DNA from 4 places in the Alteromonas alvinellae genome. Region 3 is predicted to be linked to each of the others. Evidence: predicted binding sites of a transcription regulator. Region 3 holds the regulator's gene; each other region holds the start of a gene.
What was found. Region 3 encodes sigma-54, which starts transcription at its own class of promoters, with help from an activator protein. Its sites were predicted from a motif close to GTTGGCACGNNNNTNGNNT; they were not measured.
Positions count from the first base shown of each region.

Region 1: ACX5KA_RS16350 (formate/nitrite transporter family protein) is a predicted target of sigma-54. The motif match lies at 5,870-5,888, and genes of this name have one in related genera.
Region 2: nirB (nitrite reductase large subunit NirB) is a predicted target of sigma-54. The motif match lies at 5,675-5,693, and genes of this name have one in related genera.
Region 4: ACX5KA_RS03055 (DUF3192 domain-containing protein) is a predicted target of sigma-54. The motif match lies at 2,288-2,306, and genes of this name have one in related genera.

Region 1 covers NZ_CACSIH010000218.1:23,150-30,667, reverse strand. The annotation lists gene pgm (phosphoglucomutase (alpha-D-glucose-1,6-bisphosphate-dependent)) at 1-422, opposite strand, end outside; gene seqA (replication initiation negative regulator SeqA) at 470-1,255, opposite strand; gene ACX5KA_RS16365 (AAA family ATPase) at 1,501-2,448, shown strand; gene ACX5KA_RS16360 (DUF58 domain-containing protein) at 2,476-3,612, shown strand; gene ACX5KA_RS16355 (transglutaminase family protein) at 3,614-5,677, shown strand; gene ACX5KA_RS16350 (formate/nitrite transporter family protein) at 6,145-6,993, shown strand; gene ACX5KA_RS16345 (protein kinase domain-containing protein) at 7,121-7,518, shown strand, end outside.
Region 2 covers NZ_CACSIH010000219.1:9,622-17,139, forward strand. The annotation lists gene ACX5KA_RS16515 (nitrate reductase) at 1-2,455, opposite strand, end outside; gene nirD (nitrite reductase small subunit NirD) at 2,542-2,913, opposite strand; gene nirB (nitrite reductase large subunit NirB) at 2,950-5,499, opposite strand; gene ACX5KA_RS16530 (SulP family inorganic anion transporter) at 5,811-7,376, opposite strand.
Region 3 covers NZ_CACSIH010000203.1:49,585-57,102, forward strand. The annotation lists gene ACX5KA_RS14785 (response regulator transcription factor) at 165-917, shown strand; gene mgtE (magnesium transporter) at 969-2,327, opposite strand; gene ACX5KA_RS14795 (HPr family phosphocarrier protein) at 2,502-2,774, opposite strand; gene rapZ (RNase adapter RapZ) at 2,774-3,619, opposite strand; gene ptsN (PTS IIA-like nitrogen regulatory protein PtsN) at 3,704-4,147, opposite strand; gene hpf (ribosome hibernation promoting factor) at 4,161-4,448, opposite strand; gene ACX5KA_RS14815 (RNA polymerase factor sigma-54) at 4,479-5,960, opposite strand; gene lptB (LPS export ABC transporter ATP-binding protein) at 6,034-6,759, opposite strand; gene lptA (lipopolysaccharide transport periplasmic protein LptA) at 6,762-7,307, opposite strand; gene lptC (LPS export ABC transporter periplasmic protein LptC) at 7,276-7,518, opposite strand, start outside.
Region 4 covers NZ_CACSIH010000042.1:130-7,647, forward strand. The annotation lists gene ACX5KA_RS03050 (GNAT family N-acetyltransferase) at 921-1,568, opposite strand; gene ACX5KA_RS03055 (DUF3192 domain-containing protein) at 1,789-2,154, opposite strand; gene ACX5KA_RS03060 (hypothetical protein) at 2,499-2,765, shown strand; gene syd (SecY-interacting protein) at 2,825-3,361, opposite strand; gene queF (NADPH-dependent 7-cyano-7-deazaguanine reductase QueF) at 3,505-4,365, shown strand; gene ACX5KA_RS03075 (GGDEF domain-containing protein) at 4,438-5,994, shown strand; gene ppnN (nucleotide 5'-monophosphate nucleosidase PpnN) at 6,006-7,367, shown strand.

The DNA.
Region 1 (7,518 bases), on a different contig from region 3:
TCGGTGTTGCCAGCGCGATTGTAACGAATAATAGTGCGGGAAATAACAGGCGTTGGCGTATAGCCCATGCTTTCATTATCTGAACGTTGCACCACAACATCGACGCCGTTGGCACATAAAACTTCTATGGCAGTCATCATGGCCGGTTCAGATAACGCGTGGGTATCTTTACCAACATATAACGGGCCGTCGATACCTTCCTGCTTGCGGTATTCTACCAAAGCTTGGCAAATTGCACTGATGTGAGTGTCAGTAAAGGTGGCGTTCGACGCAGTACCTCGGTGACCAGACGTACCGAAAGAAACCGCTTGGCCCGGGTCATTCATATCCGGTTTGTAGCTGTAATACTGGCTCACTAACTGGGGGACGTTAATGAGTTGCTCTTTTGCTGCATGCTCTCCAGCCTGCGGATGTAGTGCCATGAAAAAAATCCTTATTTAGAAATTTCGTTATTCTGTTACTTGGCTTGCTATTTACCTTCTGAAGAGAAACGCGCGACAACGGTTTCAATTACGTCAGGCTGATAACCTAGGTTACGCAAAACTTGTTCCAGCATGTTCGTTTTCTTGGCAGTGTTGTTGTTTGTTACCACCCAGAACGGGCTATCAGGGATTGCTTTCGGGTTAGTACTGCTGCCGTTCTCAAGTAATGCTGCTTTGCTTGTCGCAAAGTACGTACGGTTCTTACCTTTTATGCTTTCAACACTGGCGAAGTTTTCTGCATTAAGCTTGTGCGCTGCACTTAAAACAAACAAGAATTGATCAACACGTTTAGTAAAGGTGCTTAATGCATCTTTTGATACCGCTTCAAGAATGTCTCTTTTCGAGTGAGCTTCTGTTGCTGGCGTTACTGACGAAACTTCCGAAACCTTTTTCGCTGCCCTTGAGCTCGCAGGCGCTTTTGCTGCCGTTGCTTTAGCTGGAGCTTTCTTCGCTGCAGCCTTTGGCGCTGCTTTAACCGCTGAACTGGCTGTCGCTTTAGTAGGCGCTTTGGTTTGTACTTTGGTCGCCTCTTGAGTTACAACTTCGGGTGTTGACTCACTTGCGTTATCTGCGGTTTCTACAACGTCTGTACTTTTTGATTCGCTTGTTTTTGCAGGCGTTGATGAGCTAGCAATAGGCCCAGTACCTTGTGACACAGCACCGTCTTCAGGTAAAAGTAAACGTCTTAAAATTTGTGATGCACTCTCACCAATATGCTTAGTCTGGCTGGCGATGAAGGCATATAAATCGTCATCTATTTCAATGCTTTTCATAACTACTTCCTTTTTAAGAGGCACCATTATAGACAACACAGTTAAACTACGCAGCACTTAATAACAGATGTTTTAAGGATTAGTGAATATTAAGTAGTGAACTAACCTTTTCCATACCAAGGTATAAATTTTAAAAGGTATAAGAATAGAAAGCTTTACGCTATCGTTGCTACTATTATGAAAGCGGCATTCGTTATTTAAACGACGAGTGTGACAGAGTATTTTTAAAGAAAAGTGACACACCTATGCGCCAAGATATTAATCAAGTTCAGCAAGCCCTAAGCAAAAAGATCATTGGTAAGGAGCACCAGCTGAAACTTGCCATTACCTGTTTGCTGGCAAACGGTCACTTATTGATAGAAGATTTACCAGGAATGGGTAAAACCACCCTTTCTCATGCGCTTTCACAAGTTTTTGGTCTTCAATATGCGCGTATTCAATTTACGTCAGACCTGCTTCCTTCCGACATGTTAGGCATTAACATTTTCCATACTCACGAGCGCGACGAAGAAAAGCGTTTTACGTTTAGGCACGGCCCGATTTTTAGCCAAGTCGTATTAGCTGACGAGTTAAATCGAGCAAGCCCTAAAACACAGAGCGCTCTGTTAGAGGCTATGGAGGAACGTCAGGTAAGTATTGACGGTGTTACTCATGCGCTGCCCACGCCGTTTTTCGTCATTGCAACGCAAAACCCTAGCTATCAATCGGGCACTTACCCGTTACCAGAATCGCAGTTAGATCGTTTCTTCATGCGTATTTCATTAGGGTATCCGGCGTGGGAAGCAGAAAAGGCGATGCTCATGCAACAGGATGCGTCAGCGCCTCTTACCCAGATTTTAGATGCTGCTAGTCTAAACAAAATGCAAAATGAGGTGGCTGCCATCCACACTAGCGACGCCATTCTTCATTATATATTGCGATTAGTGAGTGAAAGCAGACAGAGCAATGAGTTTCCTAACCCGCTTTCCCCACGCGCCAGTCGCGCATTACTTCAGGGCGCAAAAGCATGGGCATACGTTTCTGGCAAAGATTATGTTACGCCTGAAGACGTGCAGGCCGTCTTCATAGCGATTACCGCTCACAGGCTAACATTGTCTACCCATCAAATGGCTCATGGACAGTCTAATCACGCTTTTGATGGGGAAAAACTAAGTCAAAAATTACTCGATAGCATTGACCCTCTGGCGGCTTAATATTAACGGGCTCCTGGAGTGCTAAACGTGCGTAAAGTGCCAACGTTATTTACGAAATACTTTCAGCGTAGACTATCCACATGGTTAGATAAACGTGTACCGGCGTCGCAAGAGCACCATCTTAATTTAAACAGTATTTTTATATTACCAAGTGGGTTTGGCTGGTCTTTCATCATTTTGTCGCTGTGCTTATTCTTACTTGGTACTAACTATCAAAACAACTTGATGTTACTGCTAAGCTATTTGTGTTTAAGCATTATGCTGCTAACACTTTTTTATACGCATCAAAACTTTGCGCGCTTAGCGCTTAAAGCCCTCCCCCCTACTTCGTTTCACTGTAACCAAAATGGTGAAATTCAACTTCAGGTTATTCCCCATGTGAACGCACAGAGTAAATGCTGCAACGGGACCCTATTCATAAAATGGCTAACTGTTGTACGCCACACAGATACTCAACTTGAGTATTTAAGCAATGGGCGTCACGCTAGTGCACCACAGCAAAGCTATAACTTTTCATTAATCGGCAATTCAAAAAGAGAACAAATCCAAACACTCAACGTCCCCCTTCAAATATCTCGAAGAGGTCAATTTATCTTAGGCAGAATGACCATTGCCTGTGATTTTCCGCTAGGGCTTTACAAATGCTGGACACACCTAGACTTCGACCAGCAAGTGGTTGTCTATGCCAAGCCTCAGGAAGGACCGATTACTATCGATAAACTTCCCAACGCAGACGAACCTGACAGTGTAAGTGAAATAATAGACCCAACCAGTAATGAAGATTTTTACGCGTTAAACGATTACGAAATTGGACAGCCACTTAATCGCGTTTCCTGGAAGCATGTGGCTAAAAATGGAAACTGGGTCTCGAAATCTTTCACCTCGTTGCAGAGCGACAGCTTCGTGCTTTCAGTACCTTCAAGCGAGGACGCGGAAACCGCGGTTTCAGCGCTAACCCAGGCCACAATATCTTGGACAAGTACAAACCGGGTGTTTGGAATACAATACAAGGGGTTGAATATTGCGCCTGCTCAGGGCGCCAAGCATATGGGTGAATGTCTTAGTGCTCTGGCTTGTTTTAACGACTCCCCCACGCTCACATCTGCCCCCTCTAGCAAGCCAGTATCAATATCGTCAGTACAGAAGAAGACTGGGGCCTATTAACATGAACAGTGTCTTACTTAGTCGCGCTTCACAATTTACTATTTTCAGAAGCGTTTTAGGCCAACCAAACTCTGTGGCAGTGCTGATACTATGCGCTGCATTTTCGCTTATTCTCTTTACGTTGACCGCGCCATTAATGATATGGGTACTGATGTTAGGTGGATGTGCCGTTATTGTCAGAATTGCAGGCCTTAGCACTCTGCATAACTTACCCACATTACGCACGGTTAACTTGCTTGCCGTACTTGCGGTGTTTGCCTTGTCTTGGTTCGGCTTATCCATCGGCCTTCTGGATAGCATGATCAATTTGTTGACGGTAGCCTGCGCACTTAAAATTATGCTAGTGGAAAAGAAACGAGATTTTCATCTGCTTATATGCACGTGTTTGTTTTTGATTGGCTGTGGCTTTATTTCCTCTCTTAGCGTATTTGCATGGATTGGCTATACCGGAATATTAGCGTTACTTTTAATCGCCACGGCGCTTTACCATGGAGCGAAAATACCCATTGCAAACAGCGTCAAGTTCGTTGCCGTACTTATTGGTCAAGCTATTCCTATTGCTCTACTGTTATTTTTATTGTTACCCCAACTCCCACCTCTATGGCAAATGCCTACATCGAAATCAACAGAAACGGGGCTTTCCGATACAGTAACACCAGGTGACATTGCGTCGCTTGCCAGTTCTTCTGATTTGGCCTTTAGCGCTACATTTAAAAGCACCGATGAAGTCCCTGAAGCACAGAATAGATACTGGCGGGCCATGACCCTTGAACATTTCGACGGAAAAACCTGGTCTATAAGCGAGAAGCGCACGCAGGCTGAACAACAGTTGGCCTTCATGGGTAAGGCAGCGCCTTTGTCGGAATTAGCGGAAAAAGGCACGCGCGCAGTAACGAATTACGAATTGATTGTTGAGCCCACTCAGCAAACATGGCTATTTGCTTTAGCCCCCTCTTTCCCAAACAACCGCGAAAACAGCATTTTTGTGAGAAGCCTGTTTGATTATACCTTACGTGCAAATACCCCTATCTCAAGCAAAAAAGCGTTTTATTTGAGCTATGTTCCAAACGCACAAATCACTAATGGAATAGGGAACTTTGAAACGCAACTCAATCTACAAGTTTCAACAAACGGTAACGCTGAAGCGAGGGCGTGGGGACAGTCACTAGCGAAGCAATATGCTAACCCAGATGAGCGAGTACAAGCAGTTATGCGTGAATTCCGTCAAGGTGGGTTTCGTTATACCTTGTCTCCTAACGCTATGCCTGTAGACCCTATTGATAGCTTCTTGTTCGAGCAACGAGCAGGGTTTTGCGCGCATTATGCCGGTGCTATGGTATACGTGCTTCGCGCTGCAGGCGTGCCGGCAAGAATGGTAACCGGATATCAAGGCGGAAGTGAGCTAAGTGGTAACGTGCTTCAAGTAAGACAGTACGATGCCCACGCATGGGTAGAGGCGTTTCTTGACGGCGTGTGGGTACGTTTCGACCCTACAAGTATGGTGGCCCCGTCCCGATTAACCTTTGGACTTGAACGAGCATTAGAAGAGCTAGGGGAATCTCGTCAAACCACCATTTTACGCGAAATTGGTAATTCTGCTTTATTTGCTACCTTGCAAGGTTGGTTACAACAACTTGACTATTCTTGGAGCAAATGGGTATTGGGTTTTGACAATGCGGCGCAAACCAACATGCTTGAAGAGCTGCTAGGTACGTTAACGCCACAGAAGATGCGCATTGTATTCTTGTCTGCTATCGGGCTTATTGGGCTCATATTAGCAATGTATTTCTTACCTAAAAAAGAAAAAGCGCGCTTTTCCCCTTCTCATCGCATTTTGCTGAAGGCGGTTACGCACGTTGAAACCCAAACAGGAATAAAAAGAGAAAATAAAGCATTATCCACTTATTTTCAAGAAGTTAGCTCCTTGTTACCCCCTCATGCCGCCAAGGCATTTGAACAATTATGTAAGCAATTTGAACATGAAACTTACGGTCAGCAGCAGACTCTCGGTAACACGGGGGTGATGAAGTGCCAGCTCAAAACGCTTAAACAAGCGCTAAAATGAAAAGCATTTAAAAACGAAATACACTGCGACTGAACGGGCATTTTTAGTTGCACCTTAAACATTCATTCTCCCCCCGTTATAGTGCAAACAAATGAGGTAGCACTCGAATTTAACTTTTCAGCCCACTCAAAGAAACTTCCTAAGGCACTGTTTTATCAAAATATTTAATATATTTATTTACGTTTTTTAGCCATTGGCATTGTTCTGGCTTTATATCGGCTGATAGTTAAAGTTCGGGGCACGGGTTAAATACACGGTACTTGCGGACAGTGTGCGAAGACGCACACGTTATCAGAGGTAAATCTGTTAGCTATTAACAATACATAAGTTTCGGACAAAGGCGTCCCCAGTTCTTTCTAACGAGAGCGCTGCGGACGCCTTTTTTTGATCTAGCAGAACACATGTAAATAGCTAACTCCCGATATAAAACTAGCAACTTATTAATAACGACAACGTGAGGTGAAACCATGGCTTATCTTCTCCCCGCTGAGTTTGCAACCAAAATGGTAGACGCAGGCGAAGCAAAGATTTATATGTCTACACGAGATACTCTAATCCGCGCTTACATGGCGGGTGCAATCTTGGCGTTAGCTGCCGTTTTCGCAATAACCATCGCTGTACAGACCGGTGTGTTCTTGCTCGGCGCGGTGCTATTCCCTGTGGGCTTTTGTATGCTCTATCTTATGGGCTTCGACCTATTAACCGGTGTATTTGTGCTTACACCGCTGGCGTGGCTTGCCCAGCGTCCTGGCGTTACACCTAAACAGATTTTACGCAACTGGGGCCTAGTCTTCTTAGGAAACTTTGGCGGCGCATTAACCGTAGCCTTCATGATGTCGTTTATCTTTACTATGGGCTATAACGTCGACGGTGGCGCGATTGCTACGAAGGTCGCCAGCATTGGTGAAGCGCGCACATTAGGCTATGCAGAACACGGTGCTGCCGGTTGGATTACCATATTTATTCGCGGCATGCTGTGTAACTGGATGGTGTCATTGGGCGTAGTGGGCGCAATGATCTCAACTCACGTGAGCGGCAAAGTGCTGGCTATGTGGATGCCCATCATGCTGTTCTTCTTTATGGGCTTTGAACACTCGGTGGTAAACATGTTCCTTTTCCCATTTGGCCTGATAATGGGTGGTGACTTCTCAGTAATGGATTATTTCATCTGGAATGAAATTCCAACAGCACTAGGGAACCTAGTAGGCGGGTTAGCATTTACTGGTCTTACCCTTTATACCACCCACGTGAAGACGCTACCTAAACGCACTATCCCTGTCGATAAAGCAGCGGCCTCACAAACGCTTCCTATTTAACCAAGGCTTCTTCTTCAGCGCCATCATGATGCAATCTGCAAAGGTACGTTGTGATGGCACTGTCCTGCCCTTGCATGAATAAAAATATTTGAGTCGATGTCGTATAAGTAGGTAGAAGCAACTAAATATGAATCAGCACGCTGCTCAAAAAACGCCAGTTAATCCGCTACCTAACAAGATATATGTAAGTGCTTTTTCTACGCGCGGCGTTAAAGAAATAAACCAAGATGCCTACGCTTACCATATTTCTTCCAACGAACTAAGCCCAAGTCATGTTTTTGTTATCGCTGACGGTGTCAGTAGTAGTACTGTAAGTCAGGTTGCTAGTGATTTTGCTACCAGTGAATTTGTTAAGCTTTTTAATATAGCGCCTGAACAGTGGTCGATAAAAACGCGGGCCGAAGCCATTATTAAAGAATTGAATGCACGGCTTTATACCCGAACGCAGAGAAGCGCTTTTTGCTACACCCCAGAGAAAGGATATGTCTGTACGCTTTCAGTCGCTATTTTAACGGGTAATCACCT
Region 2 (7,518 bases), on a different contig from region 3:
GAAATTGCAATAGCACCGCGTTTTGCGGCAGCAGGGGTATCAACGCTTGGGTAAAATCTCGACGACCTTTGTTCGAAGCAACATTCAATACTGATAATGCTGCATCCGAGTTATTTAAAGGTGAAGACGCCTCTGTGCTTTCAAGCGGTGCCGTATTCCAGTAATCACACGCATGCTTTAGTGCGTCTTCATAACTGGGGCTAAATTCTGAATTAAGTGTTGATTGGTTTACTGATGAAACAAAGAGCTTGCCGTAGGTAACGAAATGAGCAGGCGCGATAGCAACCGCCGCGTGTTTTAACTCTGGTTGCCCTGAAATAGGGTCTACCGCGCTGGCATAAAGTGCGCCTAGTTTACTGTGCGAACCCCATTGCGCCGACCAGTGAATGGGAATAAATACTTCCCCTTTGCGCATATCCGTATCCGCTTTAACCGGATAGATAACGGAGGCGTCTTTACACACTGCACTTGAAAGAGAAACGAGGCTTCCGTCTTCAACGCCCAATTCAGCAGCGTCTTTAGGGTTGATATGCACGCAAGCACTTGGCATATGAGCCAGTAACTTTGCCGCTTTACCTGTGCGCGTCATGGTATGCCACTGATCTCGCGCCCGGCCGCTGTTCACAACAAAAGGATAAGCGTCTGATGTCACCTGCAATGGCGCTCTGTAAGTTACGGGAATAAGCCTAGCCTTGGCGTTGGGTGTTGAAAACTGCTTGTCTTTAAAAGGGCGTTTACTGGTAAGGCTAGGTTGAGAATTAGAACTGGCCGTATTCTCAGCTTTTGTAACTGCTTGAAAGGGCCACTGCAAAGGCGATAGCCCATTGTACTGAGCTTCACTTAACGCTTGTAAAGGTGACAGGTCTAATTGTCGCTTACCGTTATTTTGATAGCCGGTTAGCCCAGCGTATTCGCAGAATATTTGTGACGGATGGGTAAAATTAAATGCCTCGCCAAAGCCCATTTTACCCGCCACTTCACACAGTATTTGCCAGTCGTGTTTTGCACTACCTGGTGGAGGCAATATACCGCGCTGACGTGATATACGGCGCTCTGAGTTTGTTACCGTGCCGTCTTTTTCCGACCACCCCGTGGCAGGAAGGGCAATGTGCGCGTAGTTAAGCGTATCGTTAGACTCAACAATATCAGACACCACCACCATGTCACATTTAGAAAGTGCGCGTTCAACTTGACCGCGATTTGGCATACTGACAACGGGGTTAGTCCCCATTATCCAAACGAATTTTACCTTTCCACTCTCAATTGCATTAAACAAATCAACAGCTTTAAGCCCCTGCCCTTTAGGCATAACAGGGGCGTTCCAATAGGTTTTAACAGTGCTGATATGCTCAGGGTTTTCAAGGTCCATATGAGCAGCCAGCATATTAGCTAAACCGCCCACTTCGCGGCCCCCCATTGCATTGGGTTGGCCAGTAATAGAAAACGGACCACAACCGTCTTTAGCAATTAAATCCATTACTAAATGACAGTTGATAATGGCTTGGGCTTTATCCACACCAGCAGAAGACTGGTTTACGCCCATAGAATAAAAAGTAATTGCGCTAGAGGCTTTGCAGAAGGCATCAAAAAAGGCCTTAATACTGTTAATGTCTAGGTCGCATACTTTAGCAACGTCATCTAACGTTAAGGCATTTGCACTTTTAAGCGTTTCATCAAGCCCCTCGGCATAGCTCTCAACAACGGATTTGTTTATACGACCTTGTGCGTTTGCATAGCTGAGTAAACCGTTAAATAGCGCTACGTCGCTACCTGGCTTTAATGGAAGGTGTAAATCGGCAATGGTACAGGTTTCGGTTTTGCGTGGGTCAACAACGATGACCTTCATATTCGGATTTTTCAGCTTTGCTCGCTGAATGCGTTGAAAAAGCACTGGGTGCGCCCAGGCCGCATTACTTCCGGTGATCACCAGTAAATCTGTACATTCCAAATCGGTGTAATCGCAAGGCACCACATCTTCACCGAAGGCTCGCTTGTACGCGGCAACGGCTGATGACATACATAGGCGTGAATTCGTATCGATATTGGCACTGCCGATGAAACCTTTCATAAGCTTATTGGCAATGTAATAGTCTTCGGTGAGAAGCTGACCTGATACATAAAAAGCAACGGCATCCGCGCCATACTGCGCAATGGTAGAGGTGATCTTATCCGCAATCACATCGGTGGCCGTGTCCCAATCCACCGATTGACCTGCCATGGTTGGGTGAAGCAAACGTCCGTTTACGTCGTTTGTTTCAAGCAGGTTTGTTCCTTTAACACACAATCTTCCATAATTGGCGGGATGCTCTGGCGTGCCTTTAACAGTGTCCAGGGTTATGGCACGCGGGCTTACGTTGCAACTGATATCTACACCACACCCTACGCCGCAGTATGGGCATGTTGTTTGTCTTAATTGTTCAGACATCATGTCGGGTTGTCGTGTAGGCATATTCATTTCATTACCTTTTTCGGTTTCACAGCTTTTGAATGCATTTTGCTAACAGGCTTTATTCATGTGGGCGTATAAAAAAGACAGTTTGCTTAAACGCCCACAAAAACCTTTTCGCCCTCTACCTTCACAGCGTAAGCCGTGACGGAAACATCGTCGTGTTCTTTACACAGCCCGGTTTCTAAAAAGTAATGCTCTTTGTATAAAGGCGAAGCAACAACAGGTGCACCGCCTATCGACCCTAGAAGCCCGCGATAGAGTACGTTTGCTTTACCAATAGGGTCGTAGTTACTAATGGCGAAAACCTGAGTTTCGCCGTTTATCTTCAAACTGAAAATTGCCACTTGCTGTGAGTCGACAAGGGCGCAAACCCCACTGTTTGTCACTAAGTCGTTCGTCTCACAAACGTAGTGCCATTGCACTTGCTGTGGTTCTGACGCCATTACATTTTGCGCTGCTGACATAATTTGATTCTCCTAACAGGGTTGATAAGCCAGTGGCTATACCATAGAGACAGGAATGAACTGATCTTTACCTGCTACTTTTTCAGCTTCAGTAGCTGGGCGAACCTGGCCTCGCTCTGAAACAAACTGAATATTGGTGTCGCTAGCATTGCTGTTTACGAATTGACGGAAACGCTTGCGCGACTCTGGGTTTTCGATGGTGGTTTTCCATTCGCACTGATAAGCATCAACCACAGCATCCATCTGTGCTTCAAGCTCACCATTAATGCCAAGAGCATCGTTTATCACAACGTCTTGCAGGTAAGCTAACCCACCTTCTAAGTTGTCCATCCACACCGATGTACGCTGTAAGCGATCAGCAGTTTTCACGTAAAACATCAGCACGCGGTCGATGTACTTAATAAGGGTTTCGGTATCTAGGTCGGTGGCAAACAGGTCTGCATGTCGAGGCTTCATGCCGCCATTCCCGCAAACATACAGGTTCCAGCCTTGCTCGGTAGCAATAACGCCAATGTCTTTGCTTTGGGCTTCTGCGCACTCACGGGTACACCCCGAAACGGCAAATTTAATTTTGTGCGGTGCACGTAAGCCTTTGTAACGATTCTCTAAATCAATGGCAGTGCCAACAGAATCCTGAACACCGTAACGGCACCAGGTGCTGCCCACACACGATTTCACAGTACGCAGTGCCTTCGCGTAGGCGTGGCCGGTTTCAAAACCACCAGCGACCAGTTTTTCCCAGATATCAGGTAAGTGCTCTACGCGCGCTCCAAATAAATCAATGCGCTGACCACCTGTGATCTTGGTGTACAGGTTGTATTCTTTTGCCACTTCACCTAGCAGAATCAACTTCTCAGGCGTTATTTCGCCACCAGGTACACGCGGTACAACGGAATACGTGCCATCTTTTTGCATGTTGCCAAGGTAGATATCGTTGGTGTCTTGCAGAGGAAGATGTGAAGCCTTAAGAATGTAGTCGTTATACACCGAGGCTAAAATTGAGCCGACAGCGGGCTTACAAATTTCACACCCTAGACCTTCACCATGCTGCTCTAGTAGCTCGTCGAAGGTGCGAATGCCGTTTACCTTAACGATGTGAAAGAGTTCTTGTCGGGTGTAATTGAAGTGCTCACAAATGGCTTTCGATACTTCCACACCGCGCTTTTCAAGCTCGCTGTCTACCACATTTTTAAGTAGAGCGGCACAGCCTCCACAACCTGTACTGGCCTTAGTTTCACCTTTTACATCGCCAACGCTACAACAGCCGCCTTCAATGGCTGAAACAATATCGCCCTTTGTCACATTTAGGCATGAACAAATAGACGCGGTGTCTGGCAGTGCATCGGCACCTAGCGCCGGTGCAGCATCGGATGAGGGCAGAATTAGGCTTTCTGGGTGTTCAGGTAATTCAATATTATTAAGTGCATACTGTAGGAGCGTGTCGTAGTCGCTGGTATCGCCAACGAGTACAGCACCAAGCACGTACTTTTGCTCGCTATCTACCACCAGCTTTTTATACACGCCCTCGGGCTGATTTAAGTACGTGTAGCTAAGCGCTCCGTCTGTGCGTTCATGGGCATCGCCAATTGAGCCCACTTCTACGCCCATTAGCTTGAGTTTAGTGCTCATATCTGCGCCAGCGAACTCGGCATCGCCACCTGTAATATGACTTACGGCCGTGCGTGCCATGGTGTAGCCAGGTGCAACAAGACCAAAGATTTTGTTATCCCACAGCGCACATTCACCCACAGCGTAAATGTTCGGGTCAGACGTCACGCAGTGGTTATCAATAACAATACCGCCGCGCTCACCCAGTGTTAGCGCTGACTTTCTGCCGAGCTGGTCGGAAGGTCGAATACCAGCAGAAAATAAAATCATGTCAGTTTCTAGTGCAGTGCCGTCAGCAAACACCATTTTATAGCGGCAGGTATCACCGGCCTCGATAGTTTGGGTGGCCTTTTGGGTGTGAACCGTAACACCCAATGCTTCAATTTTGTCCTTAAGAACGTTACCACCTGCTTGGTCTAGCTGTACCGCCATAAGCTGCGGGGCAAACTCAACCACGTGGGTGTCGAGACCGGCTTGTTTTAATGCGTTAGCGGCTTCTAAACCCAACAGCCCACCACCAACAACAACCCCTACTTTGCTCACCGTTGCTGATGCTTCAATAGCGAGTAGATCGTCTATAGTACGGTACACCAAGCAATGCTCTTGATCGTTGCCAGGGATGGGTGGCACAAATGGGTATGAGCCCGTAGCTAACACAAGCTTATCGTAGCTAAACACCTGCCCTTCAGAAGTCGTCACTTTATTATTGTCACGGTCTATATCGGTAACCAAGGCATTGGTAACTACGTTTACGCCCCACTCGGCGTACTGAGCGGGTGTAGTGAGCGCTAAGTCATCAGCACTCGCGCCGCTAAAAAAAGACGACAGATAAACGCGGTCGTACGCAAGGCGTGACTCGCCGCATAAAACGGTTATTTCTACATTGGCATCGCTTTGGTGAAGCTGCTCAACAAAATGATGCCCCACCATGCCGTTGCCTACGACGACAATTTGCGTTTTTGAGTCCAATGAAGTCATGGTATTCCCCTTTTTTCGGGACAAAAAAAAGCCCGCTTCAACTTTCGTTGATGCGGGCTTCGTTGCCTATTTTGCCAACGGTTTAGGTCGGCTAACACATTTTACGGAGTGTTATAAATCACACAATTTTCAGCGATTGACACAAATCACCAAAACACACTTTACGTTTATAGCTATCCAAGTTCAGTGCCAAAACCGTAAACAATTGTTTTTATTTGATTTACTACAAAATAAGCATTATTCAGACTTCACAACTGCACCAAACAAACGCAAAACTGTGTTTACTTGGTGCATTAAGGCTTTCAAATAACTTAGGCCAGCTTATCCGTCGCTACGCGATAGCGAGGATCTTCAACCACATTAATTTCAACAAACTTATCGGCCTTGCGAAGCAGTGAGCGACACTCATCACTGATATGGCGAATGTGTAGCTTTTTACCTTGCTCTTCGTATTTGTCAGCAAGGGTATCTAGCGCATCGATACCTGATGAATCCCAAATGCGAGAGTCTTTAAAGTCAATAACTACATCATTAGGGTCGTTTGCGATATCAAACAGGTCTTTGAAATGCGATACCGAGCCAAAGAACAGCGGGCCGTCTAGCTCATAGACTTTCCAACCGTCGTTATCGATATGGGATCTCGCTTCAATATGACGAGCGTGTTTCCATGCAAACACCAGTGCTGAAACGATAACACCCACCACAACCGCAATAGCCAGGTCAGCGATAACGGTAACGCCGGTTACTAGGAAAAGTACGAACGCATCTTCTTTGTTTACGCCGCGAATAATTCTGAATGACGCCCACTCAAATGTAGCGATAACCACCACGAACATAACGCCAACAAGGGCAGCGAGAGGAATCATTTCAATTAGCGGAGCAGCAAATAGAATAAAGCCCAATAATACAACCGCCGCGGTGATACCAGACAAGCGGCCACGGCCACCAGAGTTAATATTAATCATACTTTGGCCAATCATAGCGCAACCGCCCATACCGCCAAAGAAACCGTTTACGGTATTTGCAACACCTTGGCCAACGCATTCTTTGTTACCACGTCCGCGGGTGTCCGTCATTTCATCAATTAATGAAAGGGTAAGAAGCGATTCAATAAGACCAACCAAGCAAAGAATGACTGAGGTAGGCAGAATGATCATGAAGGTTTCCCAGGTGAACGGCACCATAGGAATAGCAAAGCTAGGAAGTTCACCCGCTAGCGTTGCGGTATCGCGCTGGTCAGCTGGTAGCAAATCGCGAACAAAGTCGATTACAGTGCGCGCTTCAAGGTCAAGACCGTGTACTAACAAGGTTACCGTAACAATCGCTACCAGCGACGCAGGTACAGCTTTAGTTAGCTTTGGTAGTAAATAGATAATAGCCATAGTTAACGCCACAAGCCCTAACATCCAATATAGCAGCGTACCTTCCATCCACTGTAATTCACCGGCTGCGTTAGTGACTTTGAACTGGCCTAACTGCGCCAGGAAAATAACAATTGCCAAACCATTTACGAAGCCTAGCATTACCGGATATGGCACCAGTCGAATAAACTTCCCGAGCTTGAAAATACCGCACAATATTTGCAGTAATCCAGCCAAAATAACCGCGGCAAATAAATACTGCACGCCGTGTTGGGCAACCAGTGCCACCATTACAACGGCCATGGCGCCGGTAGCACCAGAAATCATTCCTGGTCGGCCACCAATAGCGGAAGTGATTAAGCCCATCATGAAAGCCGCATAAAGACCAATCATTGGTTCTACGCCGGCTACAAATGCGAATGCAACGGCTTCAGGAACCAAGGCAAGCGCCACGGTAATACCTGATAGCACGTCATTTTTAACGTTGCTGTCTTTACTGGTAATTAAATCGAACATGTTCTCTCAGAAGCTAGGATGTTAAACACAACAACCTACCGTGGCGTACACTGCGTTACAGCAGAACACCAAGTGGGTAGGAGAATTTTTCGGCGATTCTATCACCATTGTTGCTTAAAATCTTTTAATAGATTGTTACTAC
Region 3 (7,518 bases):
ATTCATCACAGAACTTTCACAAAACGCACACAGATTCGTCTCAATAAATAACAGTGCTGTTATAAATTCTGAATTTATATTTTTTATAAAAAAATTGTAATCACTGTGAAAGAAAACCACGAACGCACTGGTCTTGTTTTTTATTGGCGAATTAGGAGCGAGATATGATCCTTATCATCTACAGTGGAAATATGTTTCAACAGAACATATCGCAATGCTTAAGTAAGCATAGCTTTCTTTACGACGCAGTTTCTAATTTTCAATCCGCAGAGTCTTTGCTTAAGGCGCAACATTATTCGCTTATTATTGTTGAGTCGCATAGAGATATTATCTGCCTTAATCGTATAAAAGGCCTTGTTGAGACGAACCCAGAAAGTTGGGTGATGGCGGTGGAAAGTGACGCGATGGCAGACGATGTGGCCGACGAAGAGGTAGATGAAGCAAACTACTATGAAGTAGGCGTAGATGATTATCTATCAGGGCCATTTGATGCACGCATGTTTACTGCCCGTATTCGCTCCCATATGCGTAGGAGTATGCCTAGCCAAGAACATGTAAGACCATCTCAAGGTAGTGAAGAGCGCATCGAAATAGGACCCCTTAAAGTCGACCAGCGATTTCATAGCGTAACCTTAAATGGCCAAGTGCTAACGCTAACGGCTAGGGAGTTTGCGCTACTGGATTATTTTTGTCGTCATCCAAACCAAGTTTTTTCTCGCAATCAATTGCTCAGTGAGGTGTGGGGCTATAACCACGAAGGCTACGAGCACACGGTGAATACCCATATAAATCGGTTACGCACTAAGCTTGATAAAATCAACAGTATTGAAAATGGTGGACAGCTAGTAGAAACCGTCTGGGGTGTGGGTTACAAGCTGAACGTCAATGGATATATAGCGAAAGCGCTTATTGCATGAGTGTTGTTTAGCTCACCCATGCCCTATCAGGCATGAGAGTTCAAAATTAACTTAAATTAGAAACAGCGTCGCAGTACCTAAGAAAGCAAAAATACCCACTACATCGGTTATCGTAGTTAAGATAACACTGCCAGCTAGCGCAGGGTCTATCTTAAGACGCTTCATGATCATAGGTAAGGTTGCACCCGCTAAAGCAGCCGCAATCATGTTTACCATCATGGCAAAGGCAATAATTACGCCCAGCATGTAATCTTGTTTCCATAACGCAATGACAGAGGCAATAAGCACCGCCCAAATGGCACCGTTTAAAAAGCCGATGGATATTTCTTTACTGATAAGCCATCGTGAGTTACTGGCATTTACATGGCCTAGTGCCATACCGCGAATAACCAGGGTCAGCGTTTGGTTACCAGCCACGCCTCCCATACTCGGCACGATGGTATTTAAAATAGCTAACACAGCTAGTTGGCTGAGCGTTGCTTCAAATAAATCACTCACCATAGCAGCCATCAGCGCAGTGACCAAGTTAACGGCCAGCCACACGGAGCGGCGTTTAGTACTTTGCATAACCGGAGCAAAGGTATCTTCGTCGTCATCAAGACCCGCCATACTCATCATCGAGTGCTCGGCGTCTTCACGAATAATGTCAACCACGTCGTCAATGGTAATTCGCCCCACTAAGCGATGGTTTTCATCTACAACAGGTGCTGAAAGCCAATTGTATCGCTCGAACAGGCTTGCCACTTCATCGTCGGGCATATTCACAGGAATCGCTTCAGATTCCTCGTCCATAACGTCAGACACTCTATCGTCGGTATCTGCGGTGAGTAAACGGGTAACTGGAACAATACCAACAAGGTTGTCAGTTCGATTTACTACGTAAAACGTATCCGTATTCTCTGGCAGCTCGCCTTTTAAACGGATATAGCGCAAAACCACGTCAATGGTCACATCAGGGCGTAATGTGATGGTGTCGGTGTTCATGATGAAACCAGCGGTTTCTTCACCGTAAGACAGCGCTTGCTCTGCGCGCACGCGATCTTGTGCATCCATCGAATCTAGAATATCGGCCAGTACTGGCTCTGGAAGACTGCTTAGCGTCTCTGCTAAGTCATCGGTATCCATCTCTTCAAGTGCGTCAACCACATTAGCGGGAAGCATCTTTGTAATGATACCGTTTCGAACATCGTCAGAAAGTTCTTCTAAAATGTCGCCGTGAAAGTCACCATCAATGAGCTCCCATAATTCGTCACGGGTTCTGCTAGGGCTAGATTCAAGAATGTGGGCGACGTCTGAAGGTGGTAATTCAAGCAGAAGCTTACGTACAGATACGAATTGACCGTTGGTCAACGCAGCGTTGAGTGCGCGTAACTGAGTTTGTACGTATTTAGAAACAAGCGCTTCTGCCATAAGGCGTTATTCCTACAAGCTAAAAGATGAACAATGCAGGCCATAGAGCCTAAGTGGGCGTAGAATATCGCAATTATGATGAGTCTGTCATGATAATTGCGTAGGTTTTGCGCAGGATTTTAAGATAACTGCGCTAAGTGTTGATTTATTGGTCAATGGATTGGGCAAATAAGACTATTCGTCTTCGTTAAATCTTCCCTCAATAAGTTCTTCAATAGCTGCAAGTGCATCAACAGCATCACTGCCGTCCACAATTACATCTACCTGTTCACCTTGATGGCTTTCAAGCATCATTAATCCCAATACACTGCTTGCGTCTGCTTCCTTATCGCCTTTTTTTAAGATGATTTTAGCGTCGAATTGATTCGCCAGTTTAACCAGTTGGGTCGCCGCTCTTGCATGCAACCCTAACTTATTGACGATAGTTAGCGTTTTTTGAATAGTCATTACTGATTCAGCTCTCTATGGCGAATTTGAACATCAGGGTGTATTTCACTGAAGGTTTTCGACAGGGTCTGTGCGATATAAACCGAGCGGTGTTGGCCGCCAGTGCAGCCAATCGCTACGGTTACGTAACTTCTGTTATTGCGCTCTAAATGGGGAAGCCATGTGGTCATTAAGTTTTGAATCTGCCAAATAAACTTCGTAACTACGGGTTGCGAGCCCAAAAATACCTCCACCGGTGCGTCTAAACCGGTCAGATGTTTAAGATCGGGCTCCCAGTGGGGGTTAGGTAAAAAGCGGGCATCAAAAACGTAATCCGCATCTTTAGGAATACCGTGCTTAAAGCCAAACGACTCAAAAACAAGCACAAGGCGTGAGCTTTTCTTACCTAGGATACGCTCTCGAATTAACTCTGCCAGTTGGTGAATGGTAAGCTTATCTGTATCTAAATATAAATCTGCGCGTTCAGCAATAGGCGCAAGTAGAGCTGATTCGGCTTTGATGGCTTCTGAAAGCGATTTATTAAGCTTGGCGAGAGGGTGAAGACGACGTGTTTCGCTAAAACGCTTAACTAGTACATCATCGCTCGCGTCAATGTAAACGATAGTCATCGACCACGAAGAAGGTAAGTAATCTAGAATTTCGACCAAGTCGTCAGGGTTCTTAGGCAAATTGCGAACATCAATACTTACCGCTACCTGATCGTATTCGTCAACAACTGTATGGGTTAAGGTGGGAAGTAAGTTTACCGGGATATTATCAACACAGTAATAACCTAAATCTTCCAATGCGCGAAGTGCGACAGACTTACCAGAACCCGAACGACCACTGATAATGATCAGCTTCACCTAATTTCTCCCTAATACTCTGGTTTTATCGCATACTCGTTGTCGAATAACACACCTAACTATCAATACTTAGGCGCACAACGATTAACTTAATGCAGTTAGAATATCGTCGCTCGTCGTTGCGCGACGTATTGCCTTAATCGTTTCTTTGTCGCTAAGTTTACCCGCCACGGTAGCCAGCGTTTGAAGGTGTCCTTCTGTTTGTTCCTCGGGAACAAGCAGTGCAAAAAAGATGTCTACGGGTTTTTCGTCAAGGGCGTCAAAGTCGATAGCTGGCGTGCTGGTTACAACAATGGCAATCACTTTCTCAAGGCCCGGCAGGCGTCCGTGGGGCAGAGCGATGCCATTACCAATGCCTGTACTACCCATACGTTCTCGAGCCATTAAGCTATTAAGTACCGTTGCCTGGTCAATGTTTTCGTTTTGCTTGGCAGCGATATCAGCGATGATCTCAAGAATTCGCTTTTTACTATTACACTGAACCGCACACTCGGTGCGGTCCAGACTTACGATGGCTTGTATATCCATGCTTAATTAACTACTAATGTTTTTTCAGTTTTTCCTTATGCTTGATTACCTGCCGGTCGAGTTTATCAACCATGCTGTCAATCGCCGCATACATGTCGGTATTTTCTGAGGATGCGAATACTTCAGCGCCACTTAAATGAACGGTCGCTTCGGCTTTTTGATTTAATTTTTCAACGTTCAGGATGACATGCACATTAGAAATGTGATCAAAGTGACGTTCAAGTTTGCTGAACTTCGTATCGACATAATTACGCAAAGAGTCGGTGATTTCGACATGATGACCAGTAAGGTTGATTTGCATATTTCGTCTTCCTTATATTATTAAGCCCGATTAAATAAGGCTTTTGCGTTGGTTCGACGGCGGGATCGACAACGATTCCCGGTACTTTGCTATTGTTCGCCGGGCAACTTTAATGCCTTGTTCGGCCAACAATGAAGCAATCTTGCTATCACTTAGCGGCTTACTAGGATTTTCCGCAGCCACTAATTTCTTGATCAATGCACGAATCGCTGTAGATGAACATTCACCACCAGACTCTGTTGCAACGTGGCTTGAGAAGAAATACTTCAATTCGAAGATTCCACGTGGCGTATGCATGTACTTTTGCGTTGTCACTCGCGAAATAGTGGATTCGTGCATATCTACCATTTCTGCGACATCATTTAGCACCATTGGTTTCATCATTTCCGGGCCGTGCTCAAAAAAGCCCATTTGCTGCTGCACAATGCAGTTTGCAACCTTCATTAAGGTTTCGTTACGAGATTCAAGGCTCTTTATGAACCACTTAGCCTCTTGCATGTGTGAGCGGATGAATTGTGAATCGCTACTATTCTTGGCACGGCGACTCATTGCAGCGTATTGTTGATTAACGCTTAATTTAGGCAGACTGTCGGGGTTCAGCTCAACCACCCAACGGCCATTTTTCTTGGTTACTGAGACATCAGGAATAACGTACTCAGGCTCTTTAGTAACTAAAGCACTACCTGGGCGAGGATTCAAGGTTTGCAGTAAACGCATTGCCTCGCGTAGCTGATCTTCTTTCAATCGGCTTTTACGCATAAGCGTACGATAGTCTTTGCTGCTCAGTAAGTCAGAGTACTCTTCAATCAGTTGCTTTGCTTCAGCAAGCCACGGTGTATCGTCTGAAAACTGACGTAACTGCACCATAAGGCATTCTTGAGGCGTTCGGGAACCTGAGCCAATGGGGTCAAACATCTGAATGCGTTTAAGTACGCACTCTATTTCGTCCATCTCTATTGGCTCTTCTAAGTCGTCGTCATTTACTGCTTCTAAAATATCCTCAAGGGTAACGGTTAGATAACCGGATTCGTCTATAGAGTCGATGATAGCAGTGGCAATTGCGCGGTCAGTGTCTGAAAAGTGAGTAAGGCGCATTTGCCAAAGAAGATGTTCTTGAATATCTTCAGTGGTTTCGCCTTGAAAGATTTGCTCGTCGTCATTAGACGGGCCTGGCGCTGGCGCAGATGAAGCTGAGTAATATTCATCCCACGTGCTATCGATAGGTAGCTCGTCGGGAAGGTCATTTTTCTCTAATGCATCACCCGCTTCTAACGTGTCACTAGACGCAGAAGCAGTGGCCTCAGAGCCGCTGTCATCGTTGTCGATATTGTTCTTTTCTAGCTGTGGCTCGTCACTGCCTTCTTCCACTTCCAATAGTGGATTTGAATCGAGTGCTTCTTGTATCTCTTGCTGGAGATCAAGCGTAGAAAGCTGCAGCAGTTTAATTGCCTGCTGAAGCTGTGGTGTCATGGTAAGTTGTTGGCTAAATTTTAGCTGTAAAGATGGTTTCATCTACGTCTTATTTAAATGCTCTAAATTAAATATACCAGAGCTAAACTGAAAAATGACAATTCGGTTACACTAACTATAGCCTGAATTGTTCGCCTAGGTATACATCCCTTACTTTTTGATTACTTAAAACCTGTTCCGCCGTTCCTTGCGCAATAAGCTCGCCATGACTCACAATGTACGCTTTCTCGCAAACATCCAATGTTTCGCGTACGTTATGGTCTGTGATAAGGATACCAATGCCCCTATCCCGAAGATGTTGTATTATCTTCTTTATATCATTAACTGATATTGGATCAACACCAGCAAATGGTTCGTCTAACAAAATAAATTGTGGTTTTGCGGCCAAAGCGCGTGCAATTTCAACACGACGGCGCTCGCCCCCTGACAAACTCATCCCTGTACTATTACGTATATGGTTGATATTAAATTCATCAAGTAGGGCGTCAGCTTCTTCTTCTTGCTGCTGTGAATTTAAATCTTTACGGGTTTGTAAAATAGCCATGATATTTTCATGTACCGTAAGCTTTCTAAAAATTGATGCTTCCTGTGGAAGGTAGCCAATTCCGCGGCGTGCACGCTCGTGCATTGGTTGGTGAGTGAGTTCGTTGTCGTCAATCTCAATCTTGCCTTTATCTAGGTTTACCAAGCCGACAATCATATAAAATGTAGTGGTCTTACCAGCGCCATTAGGCCCAAGAAGGCCGACTATTTGACCCGTTGAGACAGAAAGACTCACATCGCGAACAACCTGTCGTGACTTGTAGGCTTTAGCAAGGTTTTTAGCACTCAAAGTAGCCATTGCTATTCATTGTCCTTGTTATCTTTCTTTGACGATGTTTTGCGAATAGTTTCCGGCGTAAATACCGTAGTTACCCGGCCTTCGCCATTTTTACCCGCTCCACCGGTTGCAAGTAATTGCTCGGTAATCATATCAAAGGTAATCTTGTCGCCTTGCACTTTACTGGTGTCCTGCTGTAGCTCAGCGCTGCCTGCCAGAGAGATGGTACGATTAACAACTTCATAGCGTATCTCATTGGCCTTTGCTGACACTGGCGTACCGTCCTCAAGCGATTGAGAATAGCTAGCAGGTTTACCTCGTGCGATAAATATTTCTCGTCCGCTACCGTCTGTAGCGATAACTTCGACCTCATCAGCCTTGATGACAAGCGAACCTTGCGTGATAAGGACGTCTTCTTTGTAAAGCGCAGTTTTGTTTTTACCGTCAATAAACTGGGTGTTCGACCCTATTTTGATAGGTTGTGAAAAGTCGTCTTCACTGGCAAGCACCGCACCACTAGCGATGGCAAGCATAAAACTAGTTGCTAGGGGAATAAGTCGTTTGTACATGATCTAAAAGCTCGTATTCTTGTGTGCGTAAGTTCGCATTAAACCCATTACTTAAAATAAGGTATTGTGTACCCAGTATCTCAACGGGTTGATCAGATGTCATTTGTTTCGTTTCTAAATTTATCTGTATGTATTCAGTTGATAACCTTTTGACAAAGTCATCGCTGGTTTGATTTTCAATAACAACGCTGTTTTCTAGTTGAATCAGCTC
Region 4 (7,518 bases), on a different contig from region 3:
ATTGATTCTAATAAACGCAAAAAAAGGGAACCTAGCGGCTCCCCTTTTTCCTGGAATTTTGAGTATCCTTCTCCGCGATCCTTTGCGACTAAAATCTTCCCGATTAAAATCCGTATACGCCCCTTTCCATCTACTCTCGCGCCTTCCTGTGCGAGCTACACATCCATGCGTAGGTCCCTTTCCTTTTATCCTAATTTACTGTACATCCTTCATACAGTGTTCCTCTTCCTGAGGCTGTCCTTGTCAGACTCCGCTGACGTTCCCTTCCCTCATTCCATTATTTGCTGCACATCCTGCTACAGCTTTGCCAATCCCTTAGCATGTCCCTCTTTCGTCCTTGGTTTGCTCGTCCATGCAAACTAGAAATTCCTTAAAGGCTATCCTGCCGTTGGCTCCTTGCCTCTAGCTCCTTGCTAGCTCTCGTCCATTTTTCCCTGCTACATCCTGTATGCGAAGTCCTTTCACGTTTTACGTCCCTGAATCCCTTTATATCCTTTAGAATCCGTTTCTAACATCCTGTTAATGCAGTGTCCTATCTGCTTTCCTTTCCCTTTCCCCACTGCCTTGTGGGAGTCTCATCCTTAAGTTGTCCTAACTTATTCCGTTGATGATCCTTGACTCAATCCGTGACTCGTCGTGTTTCCTTGTGACATGTTCATAGTATCCCTTCCAATTATTACCGCCATATTGAATTACAGAGATTTAAGAAAGATTCTTGTACGACTTTTGACTAATTTTTAGAAACTTCAATATAATCAATGACTTTATACTTTAGTATAAATTAATCTTTCATCATTTAGGTAAGATCACTCACAGCGTTTGTAGGAAATGTCTTACAAACGCTGTAGTAAATTTGGTGTAAAAATTAGAACTGCCACTGGTGAGGTTTTGGTAGGAGTATCACATCGAATAAAAAAGCATCATTTTAATCTGAACATTACCTCACCGTTCACATGAGAGAGGCTTAATTGTCCTACAACCTGATAATTGTCATCGTTAAAGAAAGCCCGATGTTTTTCTATGGTCACGAATACCGAAACACCCTCACTTTTTTCATCTTCCTCTACCACGCTATCAATAGCGCCAAGTAAAATATGCCCAAGCCCATGATGTTGATAATCTGGATGTACTGCAATGAAACTCAGCATGTGGAAGTTATCGGCGGGAACTAATGTTCGCACTTTTTCTTCTTTTTCTAGCATTTGCTTTGTACCGAACAAACCTGCCGTCAAAAGCATCCGCAGTCTCCAGTGCCAGTAACGTCCTGAGCCAAATGCTGCATCGGGCGCGGTCAAGCATGCAACGGCAACAAGCCGCTCATCATCGAACAGGCCAATCATCGGCTGCTCTGCAACCCAAAATGCATTGAGCTCTTCACGGATAGCTGACCGTAGACGGCTCTCATAACCTTCTTTTTCTGCTTGGAAAATGTCAATGAACAATGGGTCATCTACATACGCATTGTAAAGAATAGAGGCGGCAACTTTGAGATCATCTACAGATAGATAGATGGCTTTAACCGTGTCTTGCAAGGGGGCTATTGCATTATTAATAGCATCAGTATTCATCAGGGGCTCCTTGTACGCAAAGTTATACAGCTGCTTTTACCCACTTAAATAAAATGGGAGAAGTGGACACTACCGCACAACTTTTATCATTGCGCCAACCACCCACTTAAACTGATTAAACTTTAGCCTACGCGAAAAACCCCTAAATGTTAACTTTTTATTAACATTTAGGGGTAGTAAGTAATGCCTACTTTCGTAATCAATTACCAACTAACGATTATTAGTGCATTAAGCTATAAGCACTGTCACCCCAGCCAACTAAGTTTCCATTTCTGAAAACCAACGGCGTACACTCGTCTTTTGTGGTGATACCATCGCCCATCGTTTTTTGAGTTCGGTAGTAAAGTACGCGATATGTGCCGTCTTGCTTTTCGAACAGTTCGTTGAAATCAGCAACGCCCATTTTTCTCAATACACTTTCGTAAGTAGTCCCTGTTTCAAGATTCGCAATGTGTTTACGATTGTTAAACTCTCTGTCTTCCCAATCAGCACCATAGTGACTGTCTGAACCGCCACCTACTGACACGACACAACCTGAAAGCAAAACTGAAGATGCCAAAGCTACTGAAAGAAGAACCGTTTTCATGTGAATTCCTTAATTATGTGTGTTGTTTTTATTCGATACTACGCCTACTTTGTGAACCGACACTGAATAGGACATAAATACGCTAACGTAAGCACCACTGCGTTTATGCGTGATAATGTAATTTATGATTGATAAACAAGATTAAAGCCAAAAATTAAATTATTGATTTTTATACTAATCTTAATAACACCAATCTACGCAGGCTTTGAAAAATAGTGAAATTAGTAACTTATTAGTGAAATTGACTACGTAGACAAGCTACACTGCTACTATTCATGACTTTGAACCATTTTCGTATTATGAGTAACGCTAACCTGCAGCAACTTCACGTTTTGTGCCTTCAAATGCATAAAGAAGGAAAAACACCGTCCGTAGGCATTTTACGTGCAAAAGCTCCCTTTAAGGTATCGGTAACCGAAGCTATTGAAGCGATTAAGCGATTTAACGCACACAAACCTAAGCTAGAGGTATCTAACGAAGAAAACGTAGCGCAACAAAATCCTGTCGCCACAACTGATGAGCCGTGCAATTTGCAAGCACGGGTAGAGACGTTAGAAAAAGAAGTGGCGGAATTGAAGCGGGCGCTACATCAAATTATTAACGCCCAATAGCTTTTAGTCTTGCAGGCCGGGAATTTTAGGTCTGATTGACGTCAGTCAACGCATTAACGTCATATAGCAGGTGTAAGTTGCTCAATAAACACCGCAAGAGAAGGCGCAAGAATTTTGGCAGGCTCTCTGCCAACCTGCTCGAGTGCCACTTCGCCACTTTCGTTGACAACGGTTAAAATAAAATCTTCTTCGTCGGTTAAACCAAAAAACAATGTTGGCGCTTGCCTAAGTCTTTGCTTCATCAACAAATGCCCAATCAAGTTTTGCTGAAGTCGCTCGAAATCTTCGGAATTGAAAACTTGAAGCAATTCACAGCAACCTTGCGGGGCGTTAGCCTTTAAATTATCGCTGTAGTAACGAGTAAAATACTCGCAGTAGTCAGGATTTAGCTTTAGCGATAATGCCTCTTCAACATTGCTGAAAGACTGCACAGGCGATTGAAGTGTAGGAGACCATCTAACAAGTTCACCGTCTTGCGCCGTCGTCTCATAGCACGGCGAGGGCCATTCGCTATCAAATGCTATCTTGAGCCCCTCGCCCTGTTCGACATAAGATGATACAAATTTATCTAATTGTGCTGAAATTGTTAGAGCCATAATGACGTTACCTGCGTATTTTTGGGGTACACTATACAACTAAACAGTTAAGTCAATACTGTGGTTAATTCTACTGTGCTGTAAGACTGTGTCGCTGTGCAGTTCAACAATTTAAATCCCGCGTAGATGCATAAAAGGTTCTTATGTCGACGGACAACTCACCTCAAAAAATTACTATTTCTGCACCTGATGACCTCTCTTTGGGTAAACAGGTTGACTATGAATTTGAATATAATCCTGACTTGTTGCAAGGCGTGCCGCGCAGTCTAAGTCGTGATACATTGAACTTGGCTAGCTCAGGTTTACCTTTTGATGGTATCGACACTTGGACAGGATACGAACTTTCTTGGCTTAATTTAAAGGGTAAACCTAATGTGGCAATCTTAGAATGCCACGTTCCTATTACCTCAAAGAACCTAATCGAATCAAAATCATTTAAGCTATATTTGAATAGCTTCAACCAAACAAAATTCGCTTCAGCAGAGGACGTACGACAAGTGCTTCAAGCGGATTTGTCAGCGTGCGCAGGGGAGCCTGTCGAAGTAAAACTAATTCTTCCAGAGCAGTTTTCTTCGCTACAATTCCAAGAATTTAACGGAACCTTGTTAGATAGTCTGGATGTAGAAATCGATCAATATTCCCCTAATACTCAATACTTGACTGTTGCGAAAAATGTAACAGGAGTTCAAGAGACGCTTGTTTCTCATTTACTTAAATCTAATTGTTTAATCACAAGTCAGCCAGATTGGGCTAGTATTCAAATAAGGTATGAAGGAAAAGCTATTGAACACGAAGGGCTTTTGAAATATCTAATTAGCTTTAGGCAACACAACGAGTTTCATGAGCAATGCGTTGAGCGCATTTACAACGACATCATGCAGCATTGTCAGCCAGATAAGTTAACCGTTTGTGCGCGTTACACACGACGAGGAGGTTTAGATATCAACCCTTTCCGTTCAAATTATGAAGCGCCTTATGCTAATCATCGTCAAGCACGTCAGTAATATAACGGTGAAGTACATACCAACGCTACCTGAGCCGCGGCAGTAATAGCGAATTAGAATAAAGACGAGATTATGGAAGCAAAACAACTACAAACCCTAAAACAAAATAACGCGCTTCTTTGTCAGTTTATTGTGAAACTCTCAGCATTTTATGAGGGCTTCTCGGATAAGATCGATACTGAACTTAAAGTGTTACGAGGCCACCTTTCTGGCACACCTAATTTTAGTCTTGCCGCTGTGAGCATAGAAAAACTCAACAAATCACTTCAGCATCAAGAAATAACGCTTAGAAAGTACAGTATTGATACTGTTTCATCGCTAGAAGATGCAATGAAACAACTACAGAAAATTGTATTTGAAGATACTGAATTAAAAGGGTTAACCACGCAGGAATTGATTAAGCTAAATCAACCTGTAGGTGATATTTTCAGTATTTATAAACTCTATTCAAAAGCCATCGCGCTTCACCGCATTGCGCTCAACAAGGAAATGGTTGGACTTGAGCCATCTGAAATTACAGAAACTAAGTCCACTAGCAATGAAAGCACATCGGCTCATTCGATTAAAGATGATAACCCTCACTACCGTTCTATTTTGGTTGAGCTTAATCACCTTATTGCTTCTTATGCGCAAAAAAAACCTAACGATCAGCAACTCAACGATATAAAGCAACGTCTTGATGAAGGCATGGATGAAGACCAACTGCTTAAAAGCTGCGTTGTAATTTTACGCATGATCGTTCAAGACGCTATGTCAGAGGCGAGCTTAACAGGAAGGGTGATTCAGAGTCTGCACCGTTCATTAGGTCAGGTGAGTAGCGACGTAAGCAATACGATCCAAGGTAGCCAAGCCCAGTTCGAGCAGCGCCAAGCTGGTAATGAGCAACTTAAACGTGACATTATTCACATTGAAGAAGCCGTATCGGAAAGCAGTTCTTTAGAAGCACTTAAAGAGCAGACACAGTTTCGCGTAGAAAAGCTTGTGACTACGTTAAGCGAGCAACAAAGCAACGACCAGCAAGGTCAAGAAGCGTTAATGGCACTGCTCTCCTCTATGCAATCGCGAATAAATACACTTCAGCAGCAAACCAGCGTTTATAAAAAGAAGCTGGCCGAACAAGCAATGCAAAGCCGCACTGATCCGCTCACTCGGCTTCCAAACAGACAAGCGTATAACGAGAGACTAAAAGCCGCTTTTACCAAGTTTAAAGAAAATGGTGACTTGCTTGCGGTTGCCGTTGTGGATATTGACCATTTTAAGTCAATCAACGATAGATTCGGGCACGCAGCAGGCGATAAAACCCTTCAGGTAGTGAGTAAATTCTTAAAACAAAGTTTGTCCGAAAATGATTTTATTGGTAGGTGGGGAGGAGAAGAGTTTGTAATGCTACTGCCGCAGGCGCAGATGGCAGATATAGATAAAAAGCTTAATGAAGTAAGAACTAAACTTGCTGCAATGCCGTTTAAATTCAAGCAAGAAAAAGTAAAAATCACCGCATCTTTTGGCGCAACCTGTTTCAATGACAATGATACTACCGAAACTGTGTTTGAACGCGCCGATGAGTACCTCTATAAGGCAAAACGGAACGGCCGCAACCTCGTAGTCACTGATTTAAGCACTGACTTATAGGAAGTAAAAATATGAAGAAAGTGCAGCTTAACCCTGTTGGCTGGATGAGCCAGTTATCACAAGTAGAAGTTTCTCGCCTTCAAGACGCCACTAACAGCGAGCTCTTTGCTATGTTCAGAAGCTGTTGCCTTGCAGTATTGAACAGCGGCGTTGACGAAGACAATTTCGAAGCACTTTTTGCTCCTTATGAAAATTTTGAAATAAAACTCATTCGTCGTGAGCGGGGCGTAAAAATAGAACTCGTGAACCCACCTGAAGTGGCTTTCGTTGACGAAAAACTCGTTCGTGGTGTGCACGAACATTTGTTTGCGGTCCTTCGCGACCTGCTTTATATGGGCAACAAGTACGCGTTTCTTCACCAAACTGCACCGGCTGAAGGTAGCGACATCACAGACATGGTGTTTGACATGCTACGCCACGCTAAAGCGCTTGAAGGGAACGATGGCGTAAACACAATTGTCTGCTGGGGCGGCCATTCCATTAATCAAGTTGAGTACAAATACACGAAAGAAGTGGGCTATCAGCTCGGCTTGCGTGACATGAATATTTGCACAGGATGTGGGCCTGGAGCGATGAAGGGCCCAATGAAGGGCGCCACCATCGGCCATGCAAAGCAACGCCACAAGACAGGTCGTTACATTGGCATTTCTGAGCCGAGTATTATTGCCGCCGAGCCGCCCAATGCCATTGTCAACGAGCTCATTATCATGCCTGATATTGAAAAGCGTTTAGAGGCGTTTGTTAGACTCGGACATGGCGTTATCGTGTTTCCAGGCGGTGTAGGCACTGCCGAAGAGTTACTGTATCTGCTTGGCATTTTGATGAATGAACGCAATGCGCAGCAACCTTTTCCTTTAATTCTAACAGGGCCTGCTGGTAGCGAAGAATACTTTGAAGCCATAGACGCTTTTGTTGGTGCAACACTGGGTCCAGAAGCACAATCAAAATATCAAATCATTGTAGATGACCCTGAAGAAGTAGCACGTACCATGAGTAAACAGCTTGAAAAAGTAAAGAAATTCAGAGGTGCAATGGGTGATGCATTTAGCTTTAATTGGTCATTAAAGATTGAGCAGGATTTCCAACAGCCCTTTATTCCTACCCATGAAAGTATGGCTGCGCTTCAGCTGCACTTAGACCAGAGCAAAAGTGATCTAGCGGCCAATTTGCGCAAAGCGTTTTCAGGCATTGTTGCGGGTAACGTTAAAGCGGAAGGCATTGCTCAGATCAAAAAACATGGTCCGTTTGAGCTCACCGGTGATAGTACACTGATGGGGAAGGTTGATACGCTACTTGAGTCGTTTGTAAAACAACATAGAATGAAGCTACCTGGCAGTGCTTACGAACCTTGCTATGTTGTGAAAAATGGCTAAAAAAGCAAAATCATTGGCGACGCATTTGCTTACGTTTACTACTTATGTTTAGTGGGCGTTTTAAGGTACACTTACCTAGAGTGTATTTAAACGAAAAAATGTTACATGCAGCGAACTTCCTTTGTCTAATGCTTATGCTTTTGACATTGAT